4 regions of the Mesorhizobium sp. B264B1B genome follow, and region 3 is predicted to be linked to each of the others. Evidence: predicted binding sites of a transcription regulator. Region 3 holds the regulator's gene; each other region holds the start of a gene.

Region 1 (5,825 bases), on a different contig from region 3:
GCCCGAGCAACTCGGTTCGCTTCTCGATGCGATCGCGGGCCGTTTCGGCGACGCCAAGATGCTGGCCGTGCATCCCCGCCCCGATGCCGCGGCGATCCGCATCATCGTCAGGGCAACGCTCGGGGCGCGCGGCAAACTCGCTATCCGGCCGCCTTTGATGCTTCACGCGCAGACGGGCGACGGCCCGTCGGAACGGACGGAGATGATCAACAACGGCCTCGCCTCCTTGTTCGGAGATTGAACACAACCGGGCCGCGATGGCCGCGGCATTGCCGTTGGCCTTGAAATTCCTACATGCTGGCAACCCATCGAGCGGAGATCGACCTCAGTGAAACGCCTTTTCAACCGCCTGCTGCCGAAATCCTGGCGTTCCACGGTCGTCACCATTCCGGTTATCCGGTTGCACGGCACCATCCTGGCGGGCGGCGGCCCGTTCCGTCCCAGCCTGTCGCTTGCCTCCACCGCCGGGCTGATCGAAAAGGCGTTTTCCTTCGACGCGCCTGCCATCGCCATCTCCATCAATTCGCCCGGGGGCTCGCCGGTGCAGTCCCGGCTGATCTTCAAGCGTATCCGCGACCTCGCGATCGAGAAGAACAGAAAGGTGCTGGTCTTCGTCGAGGACGTCGCTGCCTCGGGCGGCTACATGATCGCGGTCGCCGGCGACGAGATTTTCGCCGATCCATCATCCATCGTCGGCTCGATCGGCGTGGTCTCGGCTTCGTTCGGCTTCCCGGAGCTGATGAAGAAGATCGGCGTCGAGCGCCGCGTCCATACGGCAGGGCAGAACAAGTCGGTGCTCGATCCGTTCAAGCCCGAGAAAAAGGAAGACATCGAACGGCTGAAGGCGCTGCAGCTCGAAGTGCACGAAACCTTCATCGATCTGGTCAAGGAGCGGCGCGGCACCAAGCTCAAGGACGATCCCGACCTGTTCACGGGCCTGTTCTGGACCGGCAAGCGCGGCCTGGAGCTTGGGCTTGTCGATGCGCTCGGCGACATGCGATCCGTGCTCAAGACGCGGTTCGGGGCGAAAACCCAACTCAAGCTGATCTCGGCGCCGCGCGGTTTGTTCGGCCGCTTCGGGCTGTTCGGCTCGAGCAAGGGCTTTTCGGCGCCCGATATTGCCGCCGCTGCCACCGGCGGCGTGCTCGATGCGGCGCAAGAGCGCGCTTTGTGGGCGCGCTTCGGGCTTTGAAAACCCGGCAAAACCGTCTAGCATGAACCTCGAAGTTCCATGCATGTCGTTTTTCTCCAGAAACCGCCTTTGGACGACATGCGCCAACCGACCCGACCGGCCGCCCTTCGCCGGCCCAGCGTGGGAGGAGTTTTGATATGCCGCAGATCATTTTCTTCGCCGTCGTCGGGATCGCCGCTTATTTTGGCTACCGCACCTTCATCCGCGAGGCCGAGCGCGTAACCGCCAAGGTGCGGCGCACCGAAAAGCAGACGGCAAACGGCGCGATGGGGACGCTGGTGAAGGATCCGAAGACCGGCGAGTACCGGCTGGCCAAGGACTGATCCTCATTTCACTCGCAATCGAGAGCCTGGAATCCGGCCGGCGCGTCCGGATGTGGCCGGCGCCCGCCAAGATAAACCTCGCTCTGCATGTCACCGGCAGGCGCGATGACGGGTATCATCTGATCGAAAGCCTGGCGGTGTTCACGCGCTTTGGTGACAGGATCGAGATCGCGCTTGCCGAGCGAGACGATTTCAGCGTGTCCGGCCGCTACGGTCCGGATGTTCCCGTCGACGGCAGCAATCTGGTGCTCAGGGCGCGTGACGCGCTGCGGCAGGCAGCCGGTCCTCGCGGCACGCCGCCGGTCGCCATCAAGCTCGAAAAGAACCTGCCCGTCGCTTCCGGCGTCGGCGGCGGGTCGAGCGATGCGGCAGCAGTTCTGCGCGGGCTTGCGGCAAGCTGGCAACTCGACATCGACGATGTCGCGCTGGCGCGGATCGGGCTTTCGCTCGGCGCCGACATTCCCATGTGCCTGGCGGCCAGGCCGCTGATTGCACGCGGCATCGGCGAGGAGCTGTCGATCGTGCCGGATTTCTCGGCGCTCGGATTGGTGCTGGTCAATCCCGGCAAGGCGGTCTCGACAGCCGACGTATTCAACGCGCTGTCGCGGCGCGACAATGAAGCGCTGCCGCCGCTGCCGCGCGTGGTCGACTTCCACAGCCTGCGCAACTGGTTGGAGATTACGCGCAACGACCTCGAGCCGGCGGCCCGCGCCATCGAGCCCGCCATCGGCAAGGCACTTTCTGTTCTGAACAAGGCCGGAGCCGGTTTTGCCCGCATGTCGGGTTCCGGCGCCACCTGCTTCGGCTTGTTCGAGACCGGCAACGTCGCCAAGCGCGCGGCCGCCGATATCCGTGCCCGGCAACCCGATTGGTTCGTCGCCGCGACGCGCAGCATGACGGCGGAGGCAGATGCCCATGGCCAGGACTGACGAGAGCCGTTCCTTCATTCCGGTCCGCATCGCGGTGCTGACCGTTTCCGACACGCGCAGCCTTGCCGACGACAGGTCCGGCCAGACGCTGGCCGACCGCATCGCGGAAGCCGGCCACATCCTTGCCGCCCGCGATATCGTCACCGACGATGGAGACAAGATCCGCAACAAGGTGCTCGGCTGGTCGAAGGATGATGGGATCGATGTGGTCATCACCACCGGCGGCACCGGCTTCACCGGGCGCGACGTGACGCCGGACGCGCTGGAGCCGATCTTCGAAAAGCGCATGGATGGTTTTTCCGAGGTGTTCCACCGCATTTCCTACGACAAGATCGGCACCTCCACGATCCAGAGCCGGGCGACCGGCGGCGTCGTCAACGCCACCTTCGTCTTTGTGCTGCCGGGCTCGCCCGGCGCCTGCAAGGATGCCTGGGACGGCATCTTGAAGGCGCAGCTCGACTACCGGCACATGCCCTGCAACTTCGTCGAGATCATGCCGCGCCTGGACGAGCACCTGCGGCGCGGCATGTCGGCTCCGTGAAAGCCGAGGCAAGGCGCTGGTTTCACGCCGCGTTTGCCAGGCAGAACACCGCCTTCGCCTTCGAAAGACCATTCCAAACCGGATGCGGCAGAACGTATCGTCTCGCGGCGGCGGCCATCGCCGTTGAAGACGGGCGGACGCGATGACAGTGCATAATGGCGGGTGCCATTGCGGCAACATACACCTTCGATTTTCAACCGAGCTCGATCCATCGACAATCGAGGTTCGCGCCTGCCAGTGCTCGTTCTGTACCAAGCATGGCTCGCGCGCCGTCGCCGATCCGGACGGCAGGCTGATCATCTCAGTCAAGGACATCCAGCGATTGAAGAAATACCGTTTTGGATTGGGGACGGCCGACTACCTGATCTGCGGTGAATGCGGTGTCTATACCGCCGCAATCGCCGGAGAGGACGATGCCAGGGCAATCGTCATCATCAACGCCCTGGACGATCAAAGGTCGTTCAGTCAGGAACCGATCCCGGTCGACTACGACGCGGAAAGCAAGGCAGAGCGTCAAGCCAGACGTCGTCTTCGCTGGATGCCTGTCGAGATGCGTTTTAGCGAATGACCGGCTCGCCGTGGAAGCACCGGCGCGAGGACCGCGAGACACCGAAACCACTTCCATCATCAGCCGCGGCCTGCGCGCCGGCACCCGCGTGATCGGAAACTGGCTGCGCGTCACATGTGCAACGCACGTAGACAGAGCAGCTGCAAAATCATTTGGACGGGCGGTGCTCTTGTTTTGCCGGAGCGGCCCAGATTTCGGCATCCAGCCGCTTGGTCGCCAGGCCGCGAGCGAGAGCCTCGGCGCTGCCGGCTCTTTTCGACAAGGATGTGGCCTGGCGCTTGCTGATCAGCAGCCCGTCGGCCAAGGCACGGTTTCCCGAGAAGATACGGGCCAGGAATGGCGCGCGGCCGGCGCGTGTGCGTGAAAACCGCGCCGCCATGGTTTGCCTCGCTGTATGCGCAACGACCTCGTCGATCCATCCGTCGACCAGCCGCGCGCCCGGTTCCAGCAGCAACAGCCAATCGCCTTTCGCGTGCCGGATGGCCGCCGCGACGCCGTCGGTCGCATACTGGCACCCGGCATGCTCGGCGACGCGATGGGTCTGGTCGGTGGAACCGGTGTCGCAAACGATGACCTCGCGCACCACGCCCTCGACCGCGCCGCCGATCAGCGTCGCCAGGGTGCGAGCGAGGCCCTCCTCGTCATTGTGGGTCTCTATGAGAACGGTGAGCATCATTTGCCGAATAGCGGAAAGCGGAACGCAGCGCCAGTTTTTGCGGCGCACCATAGAAAGTTCTTGCTTTGTTCTCGTTCGGCAAATAGGATTAAATTCATGAGCAGAGCGATTCGAAACAACATGGACAGTCCCTGGGAGCGGGCGAAGATGGAACCGATCATGCGCGCCGACATTGCCGCCTTCGGAGCAGGACGAGCCGAAATAGCCAATGCTATGATCGAGCAGAGCGGCATGCGCGTGCGTCCGGACCGCAACCGCGGCCGGTCGGCAGGCATCAACCCGTCCGGCCGGTTCGAGCCGGTCAGCCGGCATGTCTTCGACGATGGCTGGAACTCGCTGGAGGAACTGCCTCCCTTCAAGACCGAGGTGCAGGTCGAGAAGCCGCGTACCATAATCACCCGCAATGAATCGCCCGACATCTCCTTCGACCGCTCGATCAATCCCTATCGCGGCTGCGAGCATGGCTGCGTCTATTGCTTTGCGCGGCCGACGCACAGTTTCATGGGCCTGTCGCCGGGGCTGGATTTCGAATCCAAACTGTTCGCCAAGCCCGACGCGGCGCGCCTGCTCGACAAGGAACTGTCGAAGGACGGTTACCAGCCGCGAACCATCGCCATCGGCACCAATACCGATCCCTACCAGCCGATCGAGAAGCAGTACCGGATCATGCGCGAGATCCTCGAAGTGCTGGAGGCGCGCGGCCACCCGGTCGGCATCGTCACCAAATCCGCCCTGGTGACGCGCGATATCGACATCTTGTCACGCATGGCTGAACGGGGCCTCGCCAAGGTGGCGTTGTCGGTGACCACGCTCGACCGCATGCTGGCGCGCACCATGGAGCCACGGGCCTCGACGCCGGCCAAGCGGCTGGAGGCGATCAGGCAGCTTGCGGATGCCGGCATCCCTGCTTCGGTCATGGTCGCGCCGATCATCCCCGGGCTGACCGATCAGGAGATGGAACGCATCCTCGATTCGGCGCACCATGCCGGCGCACGCGAGGCGGGCTATGTCGTGCTGCGCCTGCCGCTCGAGGTCAGCCCGATCTTCAAGGACTGGCTGCTGCGCCACTATCCCGACCGCTATCGCCATGTGATGTCGCTGATCCGCTCGATGCGCGAGGGCAAGGATTACGATTCGGAATGGGGCAAGCGCATGAAGGGCGCGGGTCCTTACGCCTGGCAGATCGGCCGGCGCTTCGAAATCACCGCCAAGCGGCTCGGTCTCAATGCCGAGCGGCGCACGCTGCGGACCGACCAGTTCGTCGCCGCCGGCAAGGACCAGGAGCAGTTGATGCTGCTTTGAACGACCGCGGCTGTTTGCCGCCGTGGCGAAAAAATCCCGTCCGGCCTGCCCCGGCCTGCAGACGGTGCCCTCCCGGTCCGGCGCCCCACCCGACCCGGAGGGACTTGCGGAGAATCAGAGCCGATGCGAACCTCGCCGCAACATGGCTCGCGCGCGTTCTGATTCTCCGCCTCTCTTCGAAATCGTCGAGAAACCCGATTTCTCCTTCGAGACGAAGGCGATGGCCGAAGGCCTGTGGCCGGTCGCGGGGATGGACGAGGCCGGACGCGGCCCGCTGGCCGGACCGGTGGTGGC
Region 2 (5,825 bases), on a different contig from region 3:
CGGCGGGAAGATGGTCATCGGCGCCTGCATCCTGTCCGGTTTCTTCGGCGGCGTGATGCGGCGCGGGGTTTCCGTGAAGGGGATGGTGGCGACGGCACGCTCGGGCAGATGGCTTTCCACGACGACCGGCTTGAGAACCGCGCCCTCGCCGAGCCGGGCGCGGATGCGGTCGGCGAACAGCGCGATATCGGCGCCGTCGTCGGTCGTTTTGCCTGTCAGGTCGGCCTGCGGCATGTCGAAGGCCGCCGCCGCCAGCACCGAAAGCCGCACCAGGTCGAAGCCATAGCCGGCATCGATATGCTGCTCGAGGGCGGCCAGCCGCTCATGGAACAATTTCTGGATCAGCCGGGGTTCGCGCATCGGTCGCGACGTGCCGAGCGCGATGCGGCTGACGGCGCCGTCGACGCGGAACAAGAGCAGCGCCAGGCCTCTCGCGCCTTCGCCGCGCCGCTCGAGGTCGATCTTCAGGGTCGTCGCCAGCATGCCCACCAGCCGTTCTATGTCCTCTGTCAGCGTGACGGGCTCGGCCAAATGGCGTTCGACCGAAAGCGGCGCGACGGGCAGGCGCGGCGACACCGCCTCGTCGAGACGGCCGAGCGCCTGGTCGAGGCGCAAGAGCAGGGAGGCACCGAAGCGGCGGGCGAGCGGCGCGCGCGGCGCGGCCATCACCGCGCCCGCCGTGCGCAGGCCAACACTTTCCAGGCTGGCGCGGGTTTCCGGCGCGATGCGTAGCGCCGCCAGCGGCAAGGGCGCCAGGAGCGCTTCCTCCTCGCCGCCGGCAACGATGCGGTCGCCGCAGAACCGCGCCGCCGCCCCGGCGGCGCCGGGTGTCGCGGCAAGGCCGGCACGGACGTCGAAGCCCTGATGGAAGAAGCGCGACAGGATCTCGTCCAGCATGGCGCGTTCGCCGCCGAAAAGATGGGTGCAGCCGGTGACGTCGAGAAACAGGCCGTCGGTCCCGTCGAGCGCCACCAGCGGGGTATAGCGGTCGCACCAGTCCGCAAGGCCTTCGAGCAGGCGCCGGTCGGCTTCGGCATCGGCCTCCATTATGTCGATCGACGGATGCATGGCGCGCGCATCGGCGATGCCCATGCCGGGCTTCAGATGCAGCGCCTCAGCCCGCTCGTCGAGGGCTAAGATGCGCTGCGCGTTGCTGTCGCGATGGCTGATCACCAGCGGCCGGTGATCCGATGGCCGGGAACGCCAGGACCGCCCCAGGCGCTGCCGCAGGATCCGTTCGGCCGCGAGATAGGGAAACCACAGGGACAGGATTCTTTGCTCGTTCTTCCCCAATCCGTCTTTCATCGAATATGCGTTCATCGGGGTTCCACTCCAATATGAATTGTCCTGGCAGGGCCGTGCGGCTCTTGCCGATGCTGATGGTGAAGGCGGGGCGGCCGATCGAGCCGGCAAGCGGCCCGGCGACCGTGTCGCGCGGCCCTGCCGGCGCCGGCGAGACGATGAGGCGGACGGGCGCCGCCGTCGGTTCGGGTTCGGCCGCCTGCCGCAGCAGGAAGACCGGCCGGCCGGCGCTCTGCGCGCGGGCGTGCAGCCGGCGCGTCGCGGTCAGGTCCAGCCGCTGCGGATTGCCGCGGACTTCAAGGATGACGGCGGCGAGCGCCGTCATGCGGGCCGCCTCCTCGGCGACCCACAGCGCATCGGCGAGCCTTGGCGCCTCGGAAAACAGCAATTGCTCCGGCTCGATGCCGAAGGCGGCGTGAAGGCCCCGGGCATAGGGAAAGCCCGCCTCGCGAAAAACCTCCTGGGTGCCGATCCACAGCACCGGCAATCGCGGCCCTTGCTTGAGGATCAGGCTGGGCTTGAGGATCAGGCTGGCGAGCGACAGGGCGAAGCCGGCGACCGCTCCGGCATCGCGGGTCTCGACGCCATGGATTTCGCTCAAGGCCGCTTTCGGCAGGCCGCCGCCCAAATCGCCGCCCCAATCGCCACCGAGGGCGGCATCGAGCCGGCCGATGCCGGTGCGCAGGAAAGCATCCGGCCTGGCTACGGCGATGCCGCGCCGGACCACGGTGCGGTCCGCGGCGGCCATGCCGGCGTCGGAAACCGCGCCGGCCGGCGCCTGCAGGCGCTCGGGCAGCGTTCCCTCGATCTTCGCGATCTGGCGGCGCAGGGCAAAAACAGTCTCCCGCGCCACGGCGCTCATCGCCATGACGGTCAGTGTCCACTCACAATTGTTCCTGTTATGTTCTTATAGATTCCAGAGGCGACCCGAAGAGTCAAGCAGACTCATGGGGGAATTTATTCCTCTCCGATAAGAGGGCCAACATTGGTCGGACAGCCGGCCGCGCCTCAAGCCATGCGAAACGGCTCCCGGTGCCGTAAGCAATCCTGGGGTTGGCCGCCGCGTCATTTGCCGATTGTGGCCCAAAAGCCTATATGCCGGGATCAAAGGACAAAGCATGGCCCGCATCTACAAGACCCGCATTTGGCACGACCAGCTTTCGCCGTCGATGGACGAGATCGAGTTCCTGGCGCTGGAGGCCTACGCCCATCTGCCCGAGGATTTTCGCAAGCTGACCGGCGAGATCGTCATCCAGATCGCCGAGTTCCCGACCGACGAGATCATGGACGACCTGTCGCTGGAAACGCCCTTCGACCTGCTCGGCCTATTCGAGGGACGCGGCATTGCCGAGCGCTGGAACCCGCAGACCGGCGAAGGCCCGAACCGCATCACGCTCTATCGCCGCGCCATCCTCGACTACTGGGCCGAGAACGAGGAGACTTTGGGCGACATCGTCACCCATGTGCTGATCCACGAGATCGGCCACCATTTCGGCCTGTCGGACGACGATATGGAGAAGATCGAAGAGGCAGCCGAGTGACCGGTTCTACGTCAGGCCGTCATTTCACAATGAGTGTGATGAAATGTTTTAATACGTTCTGCACAGTCTGCTCCCCGGTATGTCCTGCCACTGCCCATTGCGCAAAATGTCCATCAATGTACATGCGTGCGAGCCCGTAGACGAGCGCCCTCGCGGCTATCTGGGTCTCTGCCATGTCGTCCGACCGGAGCATGTTTCGCCGCTGTGCTTCTGCCATTGACGCTTCCATCAGCGAACGCACCGCTTCATTATCGTGACGCAGCGACTCCGAAGCATCCCAATCAATAAGATTGCGTGTCGAGATGATCTGGAAGTGGGTGGGGTTTCGAATTGCCCAGCGCAAATAGGCGATTCCAACAGCGGCAAAGCGTTCGATCGGATCGTCCGTCGCAACCTTCTCGACCGCATTCGTGATCTCCGAGCGGAATCGGCTCATTGCCTGCTCCGCGACAGCCGTCATCAACGCGGTCTTGTTGCTGAAGTGACGGAATGGCGCGCCGGGGGAAACCCCGGCACGTTTTGCGGCTTCGCGCACGCTCACATTGTCGGGGCCGCCTTCCTCGACCAGTTGAACCGCGGCATCGATCAGGACCTCCCGCAAATTGCCATGGTGGTAACCAGTGCGATGAGGCGCCTTGGCTTTTGCCATCTCTTTCCCTTCGTTCCGTGGAGCAGCTTCCCGCCTCTGTAGCATGATTCCGCGATTTATGTAATCGCCGTTTACAATCCCGGCCAGAGGATGTAAGCAGTGATTACAGACGGGATCGGAACAGGCCTGCGGTCTTCGCGGTTCCCGAATTCCCAGCTGAGGAGACGAACATGCTCGCCAGAACAGCCCCACCCAGCCCGCAATCGGTCATTTCGCATCAGAGTCCAGCCGAAGAACTTCAGCAGGAGAATTTCGCGATTGTTCAGTCGAGCGCGACCGTGCCCAGCCTCACGCTTTATCGGCTTGCCGCCGTCGCCGGGATGGGAAGCGCGCTTATTCTTCTGGTCAACGCGGCTAAACGCAGCTCGCTCATCGCGACCACCGATCTGACGCAACTTCTCGCACCAGTCGCCGAGATATTGGCACTTGGCCTCGTCGTGGGCCTGTTTCTTGCGTTTGGCCGGCGCGCGGGGCTGTTCGGCACTATCGCGTTTGTCATCAACTTCGTTGCGTTGGCAAGTTTGGTAGGCGTGGAAGCAGTGATCAATCTGGTATTTTCGAAGCTTCCGCTCACAACCATCGTCGAGCTGCGAGCCGGACCGCTCGGTCTGGCTCTGGTCGCCAGTTCGGTTCTTTTTCTGGTTGGAACGCTCGCGTTTGTAATCTCTCTCGCCGTTGCAAGAGGCGTGCCGCGCATTCCTCTCGCTCTTTATCTCATTGGCGCGGTGCCGATCGCGCTTCGTGCGTTCGTTCCGGAGCTGGCTCTTGACCTGGGCTTGGCGATGCTTGCGGCATCGATCGCCTGGCTGGCGGCGTGGCTGTGGATGCGAGGGGCTACCAGTCGCTGAGCTTGGTGTCCGGCCCGTATTCCTGGCCCTCGACATCCTTCACCACGGCCTGGCCGCAGCGCATGGTCTTGGTCTTCTTGTCGTAGGCGTAGGTGGGGGAGCCGAACAGGTGCCAGCCCTTGTTCAGCGCCGCCGTCACCTTGTGACAGAAGCTGGCGTCGTCCGGAGCGGTGAGAAAGCGGTAGAGTTTCATCATTCAATTCCTGTCGTCAGTCCATCGCCCGCGATCGGCAATCCAACACGGCACATCATGCGCCGACGGCCGCCGCCTTCGCCAGCAGTTTTTCGGCCTGCGCAAGGTGCAGCCGTTCGACCATCCTTCCCTCCAGCGCAATCACGTTCTTGCCGGCATTTTCCGGAAGCGCAAAGGCCTGCTTCACCGCGCGGGCCTTGGCCACCGCCTCCGCCGACGGCGCAAAGGCGCGGTTCGCCGCCTCGATCTGGGCGGGATGGATGAGCGTCTTGCCGTCGAAGCCCATGGCGGCCGCTTCCGTGCATTCGCGGCTGAAAGCATCGAGCGCGCGAAAATCGTTGAAGACGCCGTCGACGATATCGAGATCGCCGGCACGCGCCGCCAGCACCATCTGCATCAGCCACGGCAGGAGATAACGCCGGTCCGACGTCGCCATAATGCCGGTGTCCTTGGTCAGGTCATTCGTTCCGGCAACGAAACAATCAAGCCGCGAGGCAGGATCGCGGCCAAGTTCGGCGATGGCGCCGACATTGAGCACGGCCTTCGGCGTCTCGATCATCGCCCATAGTTTCACGCTGTCGGGGGCGGAATTGTCGTCGAGCACGTCACCCGCCTCGAGCACGTCGCGGGGCGTGTCGACCTTGGCCAGCAGGATGCCGTCCGGCTCCGCCCTGGCCGCCGCCAGCAGGTCGGCACCGCCCCATTCGCTCGAGAGCGCATTGATGCGCACCACCATCTCGCAGCGCCGGCCACTATGGTTGGTATCAGGACGATTGCTGAAGATGCCGGCCAGTTTTTCGCGCGCCGCGACCTTCTCGGCCGGGGCGACGGCATCCTCCAGGTCGATGATGACGGTATCGCAGGCAACCTGCGCCATCTTGGCCAGCGCCTTGTCGTTCGAGGCCGGGACATAGAGCACCGAGCGGCGCGGGCGGTAGGGATCGGTCGTCATGCCAAATCTATGCCGCCTGCCGCGGGTCGAGGCAAGGGAGCAGGCGGCATCGCGCGGTGCTCTACCGGGGGCACCGGCATGGGGCTCGGCATCGTGCTGGCCCTCCTGAAAGCGCAGGATGGCACGATCAGGCTGGTTGACTCCGAGCGCGGCACGCGCTTCGAGATTGTCTTGCCGGTTGCGTAAGGACGCCGGCAGCGGATCGGAGAAAAAAGTGCGCTACGACATCGTCATCATCGGCGGAGCCATCGTCGGCTCCTCGATCGCCTATTATCTGCGCGAGGAGGCCTTTTCCGGCAGGATCGCGCTGGTCGAGCGCGACCCGCAATTTTCCCACGCG
Region 3 (5,825 bases):
ATTTCCGCCGTTGGCGCTTCAACCACGTCACCACGGTCGAGCGCATCATCGGTATGAAGCGCGGCACCGGCGGCACATCGGGCGCGTCCTACCTGAAGAAGATGCTGGAGGTGGAGTTGTTCCCGGAGCTGTGGAAGGTCCGCACCCGGCTCTGACGTAGCTTTGCCGACTGCATATCGTTATCCCGAACCCGCTGCGCTTTTCTGAGCGACAGGCTCTTAAGTCACCGCCGCCGTGACGGCGAAACGCGCCTCCTGCCACGCGTCCGTGCGCAAAATGTCTTCCAGCACCTCGACAGCCTGCCAGACATCGACATAGCCGACATAAAGCGGCGTAAAGCCGAAGCGAATCGTGGATGGCGCGCGGAAATCGCCGATCACGCCGCGCTCGATCAAGGCCCGCATCACCTGATAGCCATGCGGGTGGAGGAACGAAACCTGGCTGCCGCGCTCATTGCCATCGCGCGGGCTTTCGAGTTCGAGGCCGTAGGCGCCGCATTTTGCCTCGACCAGTTGGATGAACAGATCGGTCAACGCCATGCTCTTCCTGCGCACCTCTGCCATGTCGACGTCGTTCCAGACATCGAGCGCCCCTTTGAGCGCGCGCATCGACAGCACAGGCTGCGTGCCGCAGAGAAACCGGCGGATGCCTGTGCCGGCAGCAAAACCCTGTTCGAAGGCGAATGGCCGCGCATGGCCCCACCAGCCGCTGAGCGGCTGGCGGACATCGCCATGGTGGCGCTCGGCCGCGTAGATGAAGGCCGGGGCACCCGGGCCGCCATTGAGATATTTGTAGGTGCAGCCAACGGCGAAATCGGCATTCGAACGGTCGAGCTCGACGGGCAAGGCGCCGGCGGTATGGCAGAGATCCCAGACAATCAGCGCGCCGGCATCATGTGCCGTCCGCGTCAGCGCGGCCGTGTCGCGTAACTGCCCGGATTTGTAGTTGACGTGGTTGACCAGGATGACCGCGACCCGCTCGTCGATCAGTTCTTCTATGGTCGGCGCATCGACACCCTCGAGCCGCAGCACCGTGCCCGGCCGCGTCGAGGCAACGCCTTCGGCCATATAGAGATCGGTCGGAAAGCTGTCCCCCTCGGCGATGATGACTGACCTGTCCGGCCGCATCCCGAGTGCCGCATGCAGCACCTTGTAGATGTTGATCGAGGTGGTATCGCAGACCACCGTCTGGCCGGCGGCGGCCCCGATCAGGCGCCCGAGTTGGTCGCCGAGTTCGACCGGCATGTCGAACCAGCCGGCGGTGTTCCAGGCGCGGATGAGATCCTGCGCCCACTCCTGCGTGGCGGCCTTCTGCAGCTCGCCGAACACGGCGGGCGAAGCGGCGCCCAGCGAATTGCCGTCGAGATAGATCACCCCCTGGGGCAAGGTGAAGCGGTCACGCATGGCACGCAGCGGATCCGCGGTGTCCATTGCCTCGATCGCTGCGAGATCGGGAATTTTGCTCATGGTCGCGATGTTCCTCGGTGAGAAGAGCGCCCTGGAAACGGGCCGGCTGTTTTGCCGCCCGGGCAAGGGCTGGCCGCATAGAGGCGCAAGAACAGGGTGAACGCCCGGTTCGATCTTTGCTCGATTTCCGCCCGAGGCAGTTCCTCGAGCACCCCAACGATCCGGCGAACCTGGAGATCGCCGATCAAAAGACTGATGTAGATGTCGGCGGCTTCGGCAGGATCGTCACAGGCGATCAGGCCGGCCCGACTTGCGGTTCGAAGCAGGTCGCCAACAAGCGGCATTATGGTATTGCGGCCGAATTGCGCGATCGATTGGCCAAGCGTGCCTGTATCGTTGACGTCGCCGGCCGCGGCGCGATTGAGCGCCACCGCCTTGTCGCCCGTCACGAGGGTCAGCAGGACTGGCCCGAGCAAGTTCAGGGTTTCGAGCGGATCGCGCGCCTGGTGAAGGGCGTCCTCCAGCAGCTTCCTTGCCTCTCCCGCATTGGCTTCGATCAAGGATCGAAACAGGGTCTGCTTGTTGCCGTACCAGTTGTAGAGGGTTTCGTTCGAGGCCGATGCCCGCTTGGCGATAGCAAGCAGGGAGGCGCTCTTGTAGCCGGTTTCCCGGAGCACCGCATAGGCGGCCTCCTCTATCCGTTCGCGTCGCGCGGCCTGCTTCGGCGTGGTCATTGGTGTTCCTCTTCAAAAACCGTACATTATTATACGGTTTCGTCAAGCGAACGGGAAGCAAGGAGCGAGCGAACGCAGCCCATCGCGACCAGTGGTGGTGCCTCGTCGTTTTCCGGCAGGAAGTTGGCATTTTGGTTTCGTTTCGTTCACGAGCCGCAGGGGTTTCTAATCCGCCCAAACGCACCCCGCACCTGCCGGTCACCCAGCTTGCAGGCTTGTGCCAAGAGTGGAGACCGGTCGGGCCACAGGCCATTAACCAAAATAGTTTCAAAGGGCCCGGGAGCGCATTGACGACGGACCGCGCTGGCAGGATGCTGGCTGCGGGAGGGCATTTCGTTTCCGTCGCCTTAACAAATTCATTAAACTTTAAATGGTTGCGGAACACAACTGGAACAGATAGTGTTTGTTCTGGGTTTGTTTTCTGATTCTGGTTCCAGACCCTTCGTGCAATGCCTTTGGGGGCCGCCATGCTCACGCGCAAGCAACATGAACTCTTGATGTTCATCCATGAACGGCTGAAGGAAAGCGGCATTCCGCCGTCCTTCGACGAGATGAAGGAAGCGCTGGACCTCGCCTCCAAGTCGGGAATTCATCGGCTGATCACGGCGTTGGAGGAGCGCGGCTTCATTCGCCGCCTGCCCAACCGGGCGCGCGCGCTGGAGGTGCTGCGCCTGCCGGACTCGATCGCGCCGGGTCTTAACGCGGCAAAGAAGTTCTCCCCGAGCGTCATCCAGGGCAGCCTCGGACAGGGCAGCAGCCCTAGCCGGCAGATCAAGCCGGCGACGTCTTCGCGTCTGCCCGCTGCCGGCAATGACGACGATGCGGTTTCAGCGGTGTCGATCCCGGTCATGGGTCGCATCGCAGCGGGTGTGCCGATCGACGCCATCCAGCATCAGACGCATTCCATTTCAGTGCCGCCTGACATGATCATGGGCGGCGAACACTATGCGCTGGAGGTCAAGGGCGATTCGATGATCGAGGCCGGCATTTTCGACGGCGACACGGTCATCATCCGCAATGCCGACACCGCAAGTCCCGGCGAGATCATCGTGGCCCTGGTGGACGAGGAGGAAGCAACGCTTAAGCGCTTCCGCCGAAAGGGTGCTTCGATTGCGCTCGAGGCTGCCAATCCGGCCTATGAAACACGTATTTTCGGACCGGACAGGGTCAAGGTGCAGGGCAAGCTGGTCGGCCTGATCAGGCGCTACTGAGCGGGGTCGGCGGTGGGCTTTTCGGGTTTACGGTAAGGCGGCAGTCCCCTTGCCTCGCGTGAGAATTTTCGCTGTTCGTGCCAAGGCCGATATGGCCTGTCGACGGCAAAGCTGACCCGTGCCGGTGCCGTCGCCGATTGCCGGTCGAAGAAGACGGCGGCACTTCCCTTACGAGCGAGCTGCCGCTTGGTGATGACGAGAACCAGCGGATTGTGGCAGGGATCGTAGCCCGCGGGGTCGTTGATGACGATCAGATCCGCATAGGAGCAGGCCCTCCAGGCGTCCTTGCGATCCTCCACCTGCGCGATGATCGCCCCCGAGGTATGCCGGGCCATGCACAGGCCCGTGAAGCAATAGAAAGGCGCTCCCGCGGGAAGTTGCGCGGGATCGAAGATGTCGAACTGTCGGTCTCCGCTGTCGAACAGTTCCGGCGCAACGATGGTTTCGGACTTCAGCGCGCGTTTCCAATTACCGACGGTGAATTCGTTCGGGCGCGCCCGGTTGATCGCGAGCTCGCCGCCGCCGATCGGCAACGCCACCAGGCGGGCATCCTCCGAAATCAGCACGTCCGGCGTGCGCGTGTCCGAGACGGTCAACAGGCCGGCGAGCGCGAAGGGAAGTGCCGCCAGCCGCAGCCATGTCGTGGCCATCGTCGCGATGACCAGGGCGATCGCCACCAGAAGGACGGATTGCTGCGAAATCAACCCGACCGCGTCGACCGGCGAGCGTTGCGAGATCCATCCTGATATGGCGATCATCGCGGTCAGTCCCTTGCCCATCAGATAAAGGGATGGTCCATCGAACCCGAACGGCATCAGCAGCGCGCTGGCAACCGCAAGGAACATCACGACCGAAACGATCGGCATGACGGCAAGATTGGCGAACAGGCTGAGCGGCGACACGCGCTGGAAATGCCAGATGGCGAAAAGCGCCGTGGCGCTTCCCGCGATAATCGAGGTCATCGCCAGCCCACCTGTCGCCAGCAGCAATTTTCGCGTCAGCAGGCCAGGCAAGGTCCGTTGCGGCGGCGGGGTCCGCGCTTTGTCGGCTTTGTGATCCGACCAGCCGGCATAGGCGCCGACCAGGGCCGCGGTGGCGGCGAACGACATCTGGAAGCTCGGCCCTACTACCTCGTGCGGCGACACCACGATGACGGCGATCGCCGAAATAGCCAGATTGCGCATGGTGAGTGCCGCCCGATCGAACAGAACGGCGATCAGCATCACCGCCAGCATGATGAAGCTGCGTTCGGCGGCGACAACGACGCCCGAAATGACGAGATAGGCTGCGATCGAGAAAAGTGCCGCCGCGGCCGCGTATTTCTTGACCGGCCGGCGGGAGGAAAAATTCGGGAACAGCGCGAAGCCGCCACGCAGCAGACCCATGACCGTGCCGGCGACCAGCGCCATGTGCAGCCCGGAAATTGAGATGATGTGGTAGATGCCGGTGCGTCGCATCGCTTCATTGATCTCGTCGGGAATCCCGGCGCGCACACCCACGATCAGCGCCGCGGCGATCTCGCCCTCGGCACCGCCGATGCTGCCCCTGATATGGTCGGCAATGCTTTCGCGAGCACTCTCGATGGCGGCTGAAAGGGCGGCCCACACCGGCCTGTCATCGGCTGAGACGATTTTGGGGTTGCCGAGAAAGAAGCCGCTGGCGCCTATGCCGGCGAAGTAGCTGTCGAAGGAAAAGTCGTAGCTGTCCGGCCGCACCGGTCCGGTCGGCGGCAACAGCCTGGCATAGCCGGTCACGAGCGAACCGGCCGTCACTTCAGCCGGCACCTTGCGTGCCGAAAGGCGAACGCGCTCCGGCGCGTAGAGTAGTTTCGGCCGCGCGGTCGATGTCACATCGATGGTCAGCCGGATGCGCCCGGTCTCCATCTGGTCGACCGAAACGACGCGGCCGGTGATTTGCGTGGAGATTTCCGAGCCCAGCATCCGCGTTCCCGCTCGCCACGTCTCGACTTTGCCGGCGAGCATGCCGAGCGCGCACAACAGCGCCGCCATGAAGCACAGATGCGTTTTCGGCCATGAGCGTGAAACGAGCGCGCACAGCGACATCAGGATCGCGACCGCGACAGGCTTGGCAAAGCCCGGCTCCGCCGCCAGCGAAAAATAGGCGATCGATCCGCATGCCAGGAACACCGGCACGAGCAGGAAGGCTATGCCCCGATCGAGTTCGAGCTCGGACGCTCTGGCCACGCCGTTGCGCAGACGAGGCCATGAAGCACGGCCGAACTCACGGCGCAGACGCACGGCCGCGCCGGCTGCGGGAATGCCGGGCGGCGTGGAAACATCCGCCGGCGGCGACTTGCCCGGCTGCTGTAGGGGCGGCAACGCCAGCGGCAATGAGGCGGGCGCGGGCATGGCAAAAAGAGCGCGTTCGCTGACGCCGGCAACGACGTCCTCGCCTTCCTCCGCGCCCCGGCCCGCTCCAGCCATCGGGTCTGCCCCTTGCGCCCTCGACACCCT
Region 4 (5,825 bases), on a different contig from region 3:
TCAGATCCGGTGCACATGCGGTTGGCGCGAGGCTGGTCGGTGGATGAAGGCGGGGCGCAGGCTATCCGGCGCGCCCTTGTGCTGCTTGCCGATCACGAACTCAACGCATCGACCTTCGCGGCGCGCGTCGCGGCCTCGACCGGAGCCTCGCCCGCCGCCTGCCTGCTCGCGGGTCTGGCGACACTTTCCGGTCCGCGGCACGGTGGCGCCGGCGAGGCGGTGATGCAACTCGCGGACGATGCGGCGCGGCACGGCGCCGATGCGGCGATCCGGCGCTGGCTCGGCCATGACAGGCCTTTGCCAGCGTTTGGCCATCCGCTCTATCCCGAAGGCGATCCCCGCGCCACGGCGCTTTTGGCGGCCATCGACAACACCGACAGAACATTGCGATCGCTGGAAATCGCCGCCATTGCCGCGACCGGCGCCCGCCCGAACGTCGACTTTGCCCTGGCCGTTCTGACGCGCAGCCTCGACCTGCCGCGCGATGCGCCGTTCCAGCTGTTCGCGCTTGGGCGCAGCGTTGGCTGGGCCGCCCACATGGTCGAACAGGCAATGAGCGGCGGCAGCATCAGGCCGCGCGGTCGCTATGAGGGATTATTGCCGTAGGATCGGAAGAAAAGCGCTGCGCGCTCACGACATGGTGTCGAGCTTGCGCTGCATGGCCGCGATCTGGTCCTTCAACTGCTGCAGATCGTCGGGTTTTTCCGGCGTTTCCTTCCTGGCCGGTTCGGCGGGGGCCGCCGCAGGTGCCGAGCCTGCCGGCGGGAAAGGCGTGAACAGCCGCATGGCATTCTGGAACATTTCCATGTTGCGGCGCGTCTGCTCCTCCAGCGCCTTGATCGGCGTGGCCATCTTCATCATGTCGAGTGGTGACTTGCCGATGGCGCCCTTCATCTGCTCGCGGAAGCGCTCCTGTTCCTTGGAGAAGGCGATCATCGACTGTTCGAGGAAGCTCGGCACGATCATCTGCATCTGGTCGCCGTAGAAGGCGATCAACTGGCGCAGGAACGGGATCGGCAGCATGTTCTGCCCGTCCTTGTTCTCCAATTCGAAGATGATCTGGGTCAGAACCGGATGCGTGATGTCGTCGCCGGTCTTGGCGTCCTGCACCGTGAACTCTTCGCCCTTCTTGACCATTTCGGCCAGGTCCTCGAGCGTCACATAGGTGCTGGTGCCGGTGTTGTAGAGCCGGCGATTGGCATATTTCTTGATGACGATCGGATCGTCTTTCGCAGCCATCTGCATCCTCCCCGGACACCGGCGCGCCTGAGTAAGCCGCCGGTAACGATTGCGCCCGTTCAAAGGATATGCGCAAAAGCGTCACAATTCCAAGCAGTTTGTGCAGTGCGGGATTAATTATCGCTGCATGGCCGGTGAAATATGCTGCGCAGCAGCGGACAGCTTGATGTCGCGGCCATGCGCAGCTTGCTTGCGACGCATGGGTGCCCTGCCGATTTCCGGTTTGACTCGGGGTTGGGAAAGGGCAAGAAAAGTCTTCAATGACAGAACATCAGCTTGAAGTTTGGAGAACAGAATGCCCGCTTCCAATGCCATCGTCGTCGCCAGCGCGGCGCGCACACCGGTCGGTTCCTTCAACGGCGCTTTCGCCGCCACCCCGGCTCACGAGCTTGGCGCCGTCGTCGTAAGGGAATTGTTGTCGCGCGCCGGCGTCGAGGCGGCCGAAGTCGACGAGGTCATTCTTGGCCAGGTGCTGACCGCGGCCCAAGGGCAGAACCCCGCCCGCCAGGCTTCGATCCTCGCCGGGCTGCCCAGGGAGACCACCGCCTGGGGCCTCAACCAGGTGTGCGGCTCGGGCCTGCGCGCCATCGCGCTCGGCATGCAGCAGATCGCCACCGGCGATGCCAAGGTGGTTGTCGCCGGCGGCCAGGAATCGATGTCGATGTCGCCGCACGCCCAGCATCTGCGCGCTGGCGTCAAGATGGGCGACTACAAGATGATCGACACCATGATCAAGGATGGACTGTGGGATGCCTTTAATGGCTATCACATGGGCAACACGGCCGAGAACGTCGCCCGCCAGTTCCAGATCACCCGCGAGGACCAGGACCAGTTCGCGCTGGCCTCGCAGAACAAGGCCGAGGCCGCGCAGAAGGCCGGCCGGTTCAAGGACGAGATCGTCGCCTTCACCATCAAGGGCAAGAAGGGCGATACAATTGTCGACCAGGACGAATACATCCGCCATGGCGCGACGCTGGATGCCATGACCAAACTGAAGCCGGCCTTCGACAAGGACGGCACTGTGACCGCCGCCAATGCCTCCGGCATCAACGACGGCGCCGCCGGCGCGCTTTTGATGAGCGAAGCGGAAGCTGCCAGGCGGGGCATCACCCCGCTGGCGCGCATCGTCTCCTGGGCGACCGCGGGCGTTGACCCGGCGATCATGGGCACCGGTCCGATTCCCGCCTCGCGAAAAGCGCTGGAAAAGGCCGGCTGGTCGGTCGGCGATCTCGACCTGATCGAGGCCAACGAGGCTTTCGCCGCGCAGGCCTGCGCGGTCAACAAGGACATGGGCTGGGATCCCTCGATCGTCAACGTCAATGGCGGCGCCATCGCCATCGGTCATCCGATCGGCGCCTCTGGCGCGCGCATTTTCAACACGCTGGTCCACGAGATGCGCCGAAGAGGTGCCAAGAAGGGTCTCTCCACCCTGTGCATCGGCGGCGGCATGGGCGTCGCCATGTGCGTCGAAGCGCTCTAAAAGAGAAGTGAATGGGGAGTAGCGAATAGGGAAGAACGGCGTCGGCGCAATGGGATATCTGATCCCTGCTCGTCATTCGCTACTCCCTGTTCACTCTCCCAACCAAAGGGAGGGAGCGCATGACCAAGGTTGCAATCGTCACGGGCGGATCGCGCGGCATCGGCGCGGCAATATCGATGGCGCTGAAGGAAGCCGGCTATTCGGTTGCCGCCAACTACGCCGGCAATGATGAGGCGGCGAGCAAGTTCACGGCCACAACCGGCATCAAGACCTACAAATGGTCGGTCGCCGACTACGACGCCTGCGCCGCCGGCATCAAGCAGGTCGAGGCCGATCTGGGCCCGGTCGCGGTGCTGGTCAACAATGCCGGCATCACGCGCGACGCAATGTTCCACAAGCTGACGCGTGAGCAGTGGAAGGAGGTCATCGACACCAATCTCTCCGGCGTTTTCAACATGACGCATCCGCTGTGGAGCGGCATGCGCGACCGCAAGTTCGGCCGCGTCATCACCATCTCCTCCATCAATGGCCAGAAGGGCCAGGCCGGCCAGGTCAACTACTCCGCGGCCAAGGCCGGCGACATCGGTTTCTCGAAGGCTCTGGCCCAGGAAGGAGCCCGCGCGGGCATCACCGTCAACATCATCTGCCCAGGCTATATCGCCACCGAAATGGTCCGGGCGATCGACGAGAAGGTGCTCAACGAACGCATCATCCCGCAAATCCCGGTCGGGCGCCTCGGCGAGCCGGAGGAGATCGCGCGCTGCGTCGTCTTCCTCGCCTCCGAGGACGCCGGCTTCATCACGGGATCGACCATCACCGCCAATGGCGGCCAGTACTTCGCCTGAGGTCTCGCCGGGCTGCCGGCTTCCCGGTGCCGATTGAAAGGGGGCTCGTTCGCCATCCGCTTCGGATGTCCGTGACGCCGTCCGATGACGGCTGTCGGTCTGCTGTTCCAATCCGGCACGCAAAGGTTAATGGCGGCAGCGGGTATTGTGCAAAACTACCTGGACAAGCTGTGCATTGTCGGTGGAAAACCTGTGCGCAACACTACATCTTGTCGTGAACAAACAGGGAAAATCCCGACATCGCCGATTCGTCGCCCTTTCGTTCCATGTTTGGCCGCAATGTTAACGAGAGCAGTCGCAATCGCCTGTCAAACTGTTAATTTCTATTAAGAAAGTTCAACAATTTCATAAGCTTGGATGAAGCAAGGCGGGCTGCCACACGGCTTTGCCGGCGAAAGTTAACGGCGGCTCTCGCCTAGCATGAAACGGGCCAATTCCGTGATTCAGCATGTGGTGAGAATCATCAGCCACAACTCCACATCTAGCCGTGAACAAAACATGAATCCGGGCGAGTCAGCGATTCGTCGCCGATTCGTTCCAGACTCGTTCCAACCCTTAATCAGCAGCCGAACCGAAGCTTGACGAAGGCGGCTTCGAGCCGCCAGCGGAACATTCCGCTTTCGCTTCGCGCCTGAAATCCCTATGTGTCGCCTGTCATACGCGCCACCCGAGGCGTGCTCCCGACAATGAGAGGCCAGAAAGCCTTATTTCCGAGCCGATGAACATCCATCCGAAACCCACCGAGCCGCTGATCCTGTCGGGTCGCGACGTGACTGCCGTGCTTGGGCCGACCAACACAGGCAAGACCCATCTCGCCATCGAGCGCATGGTGGCGCATGAAAGCGGCATCATCGGCCTGCCGCTCAGGCTCTTGGCGCGAGAGGTCTATACCCGCGTCTGCGAAAAGGTCGGTGCCCACAAGGTGGCGCTCATCACCGGCGAGGAGAAGATCCAGCCGCCAGGCGCCAGATATTCGGTCTGTACCGTCGAAGCCATGCCGCGCGAGACCGATGCCGCCTTCGTCGCCATCGACGAGGTGCAGCTTGCCGGGGACCTCGAGCGCGGCCACATCTTCACCGACCGCATCCTGCATCTGCGCGGCCGCCAGGAGACGCTGCTGCTCGGCGCCGCCACCATGCACGGCATCTTGCAGCGCCTGTTGAAAGGCGTCTCGGTGGTGACACGACCGCGGCTGTCACATCTGGCCTATGCCGGTTCGAAGAAGCTGACCCGCTTGCCCCGGCGCACAGCGATCGTCGCCTTCTCCGCCGACGAGGTCTATGCCATCGCCGAACTGATCCGCCGCCAGCAGGGCGGTGCGGCCGTCGTGCTTGGCGCGCTCTCGCCCCGCACCCGCAACGCCCAGGTGGCGCTGTTTCAGTCGGGCGACGTCGATTATCTCGTCGCGACCGATGCCATCGGCATGGGCCTTAACCTCGATCTCGACCATGTCGCCTTCGCCCAGAACCGCAAGTTCGACGGCTATCAGTATCGCAACCTGACGGCGGCCGAACTTGGCCAGATCGCCGGGCGCGCCGGCCGGCACCTGCGCGACGGCACCTTTGGCGTCACCGGCCAGGTCGACCCGCTGGACGAGGAATTGGTCAAGAAGATCGAAAGCCACGACTTCGACCCCGTGAAGGTTCTGCAGTGGCGCACAGCGCGTTTCAATTTCGCCAGCCTCGACGCGCTGAAGCGCTCGATCGAGACCAATGCCCCGGTGGAGGGCCTGACCCGTGCGCTGCCGGCAGTCGATGCGCAGGCGCTTGAGCACCTGTCGCGTGACGAGGACATCAGGGCGCTCGCCACCGACGCAAGGCGCGTCGCGCTGCTGTGGGAGGCCTGCGCGCTCCCCGACTACCGCAAGATAGCGCCGGCCCAGCACGCCGACCTCATTGCGTCGATCTACATGGACCTCGCCAGGCATGGCCATGTCGACGAGAATTACATGGCCGAGCAGGTGCGCCGCGCCGACACCACCGAGGGCGACATCGATACGCTGTCGCATCGCATCGCCCAGATCCGCACCTGGACATTCGTGTCGAACCGGCCCGGCTGGCTGGCCGATCAGGCACACTGGCAGGAAAAGACGCGCGAAATCGAAGACAGATTGTCGGATGCGCTGCATGAGCGGTTGACGAAACGCTTCGTAGACCGCAGGACTTCCGTCCTCATGCGGCGCCTTAGAGAAAATACCATGCCTGAAGCCGAAATAAGCCCAACCGGAACCGTCCTCGTCGAAGGCCACCATGTCGGCGAGT

What was found. Region 3 encodes LexA, which represses DNA repair genes until DNA is damaged. Its sites were predicted from a motif close to TGTTCNNNNTGTGTTCNG; they were not measured.
Region 1: a site for LexA is predicted at 4,285-4,302, ahead of LB547_RS12190 (PA0069 family radical SAM protein). Genes of this name have one in related genera too.
Region 2: a site for LexA is predicted at 2,194-2,211, ahead of LB547_RS16925 (ImuA family protein). Genes of this name have one in related genera too.
Region 4: a site for LexA is predicted at 4,098-4,115, ahead of LB547_RS18270 (helicase-related protein). Genes of this name have one in related genera too.

Annotation. Positions count from the first base shown of each region.
Region 1 covers NZ_JAIUIS010000005.1:136,925-142,749, reverse strand. The annotation lists gene LB547_RS12225 (methyltransferase) at 1-241, shown strand, start outside; gene LB547_RS12220 (S49 family peptidase) at 329-1,192, shown strand; gene LB547_RS12215 (hypothetical protein) at 1,330-1,515, shown strand; gene LB547_RS12210 (4-(cytidine 5'-diphospho)-2-C-methyl-D-erythritol kinase) at 1,566-2,444, shown strand; gene moaB (molybdenum cofactor biosynthesis protein B) at 2,431-2,985, shown strand; gene LB547_RS12200 (GFA family protein) at 3,128-3,553, shown strand; gene LB547_RS12195 (glycosyltransferase) at 3,702-4,226, opposite strand; gene LB547_RS12190 (PA0069 family radical SAM protein) at 4,377-5,531, shown strand; gene LB547_RS12185 (ribonuclease HII) at 5,674-5,825, shown strand, end outside.
Region 2 covers NZ_JAIUIS010000007.1:259,914-265,738, reverse strand. The annotation lists gene LB547_RS16930 (DUF6504 family protein) at 1-1,173, opposite strand, end outside; gene LB547_RS16925 (ImuA family protein) at 1,115-2,170, opposite strand; gene LB547_RS16920 (metallopeptidase family protein) at 2,421-2,843, shown strand; gene LB547_RS16915 (TetR/AcrR family transcriptional regulator) at 2,863-3,492, opposite strand; gene LB547_RS16910 (hypothetical protein) at 3,663-4,340, shown strand; gene LB547_RS16905 (DUF1737 domain-containing protein) at 4,327-4,533, opposite strand; gene LB547_RS16900 (HpcH/HpaI aldolase/citrate lyase family protein) at 4,589-5,485, opposite strand; partial or broken gene LB547_RS16895 (two-component sensor histidine kinase) at 5,540-5,671, shown strand; gene LB547_RS16890 (NAD(P)/FAD-dependent oxidoreductase) at 5,700-5,825, shown strand, end outside.
Region 3 covers NZ_JAIUIS010000020.1:38,488-44,312, reverse strand. The annotation lists gene kynA (tryptophan 2,3-dioxygenase) at 1-155, shown strand, start outside; gene kynU (kynureninase) at 219-1,466, opposite strand; gene LB547_RS29085 (TetR/AcrR family transcriptional regulator) at 1,463-2,140, opposite strand; gene lexA (transcriptional repressor LexA) at 2,608-3,351, shown strand; gene LB547_RS29075 (ComEC/Rec2 family competence protein) at 3,345-5,795, opposite strand.
Region 4 covers NZ_JAIUIS010000008.1:169,418-175,242, forward strand. The annotation lists gene LB547_RS18245 (citrate synthase) at 1-606, shown strand, start outside; gene phaR (polyhydroxyalkanoate synthesis repressor PhaR) at 631-1,239, opposite strand; gene LB547_RS18255 (hypothetical protein) at 1,357-1,554, opposite strand; gene LB547_RS18260 (acetyl-CoA C-acetyltransferase) at 1,535-2,719, shown strand; gene phbB (acetoacetyl-CoA reductase) at 2,839-3,564, shown strand; gene LB547_RS18270 (helicase-related protein) at 4,283-5,825, shown strand, end outside.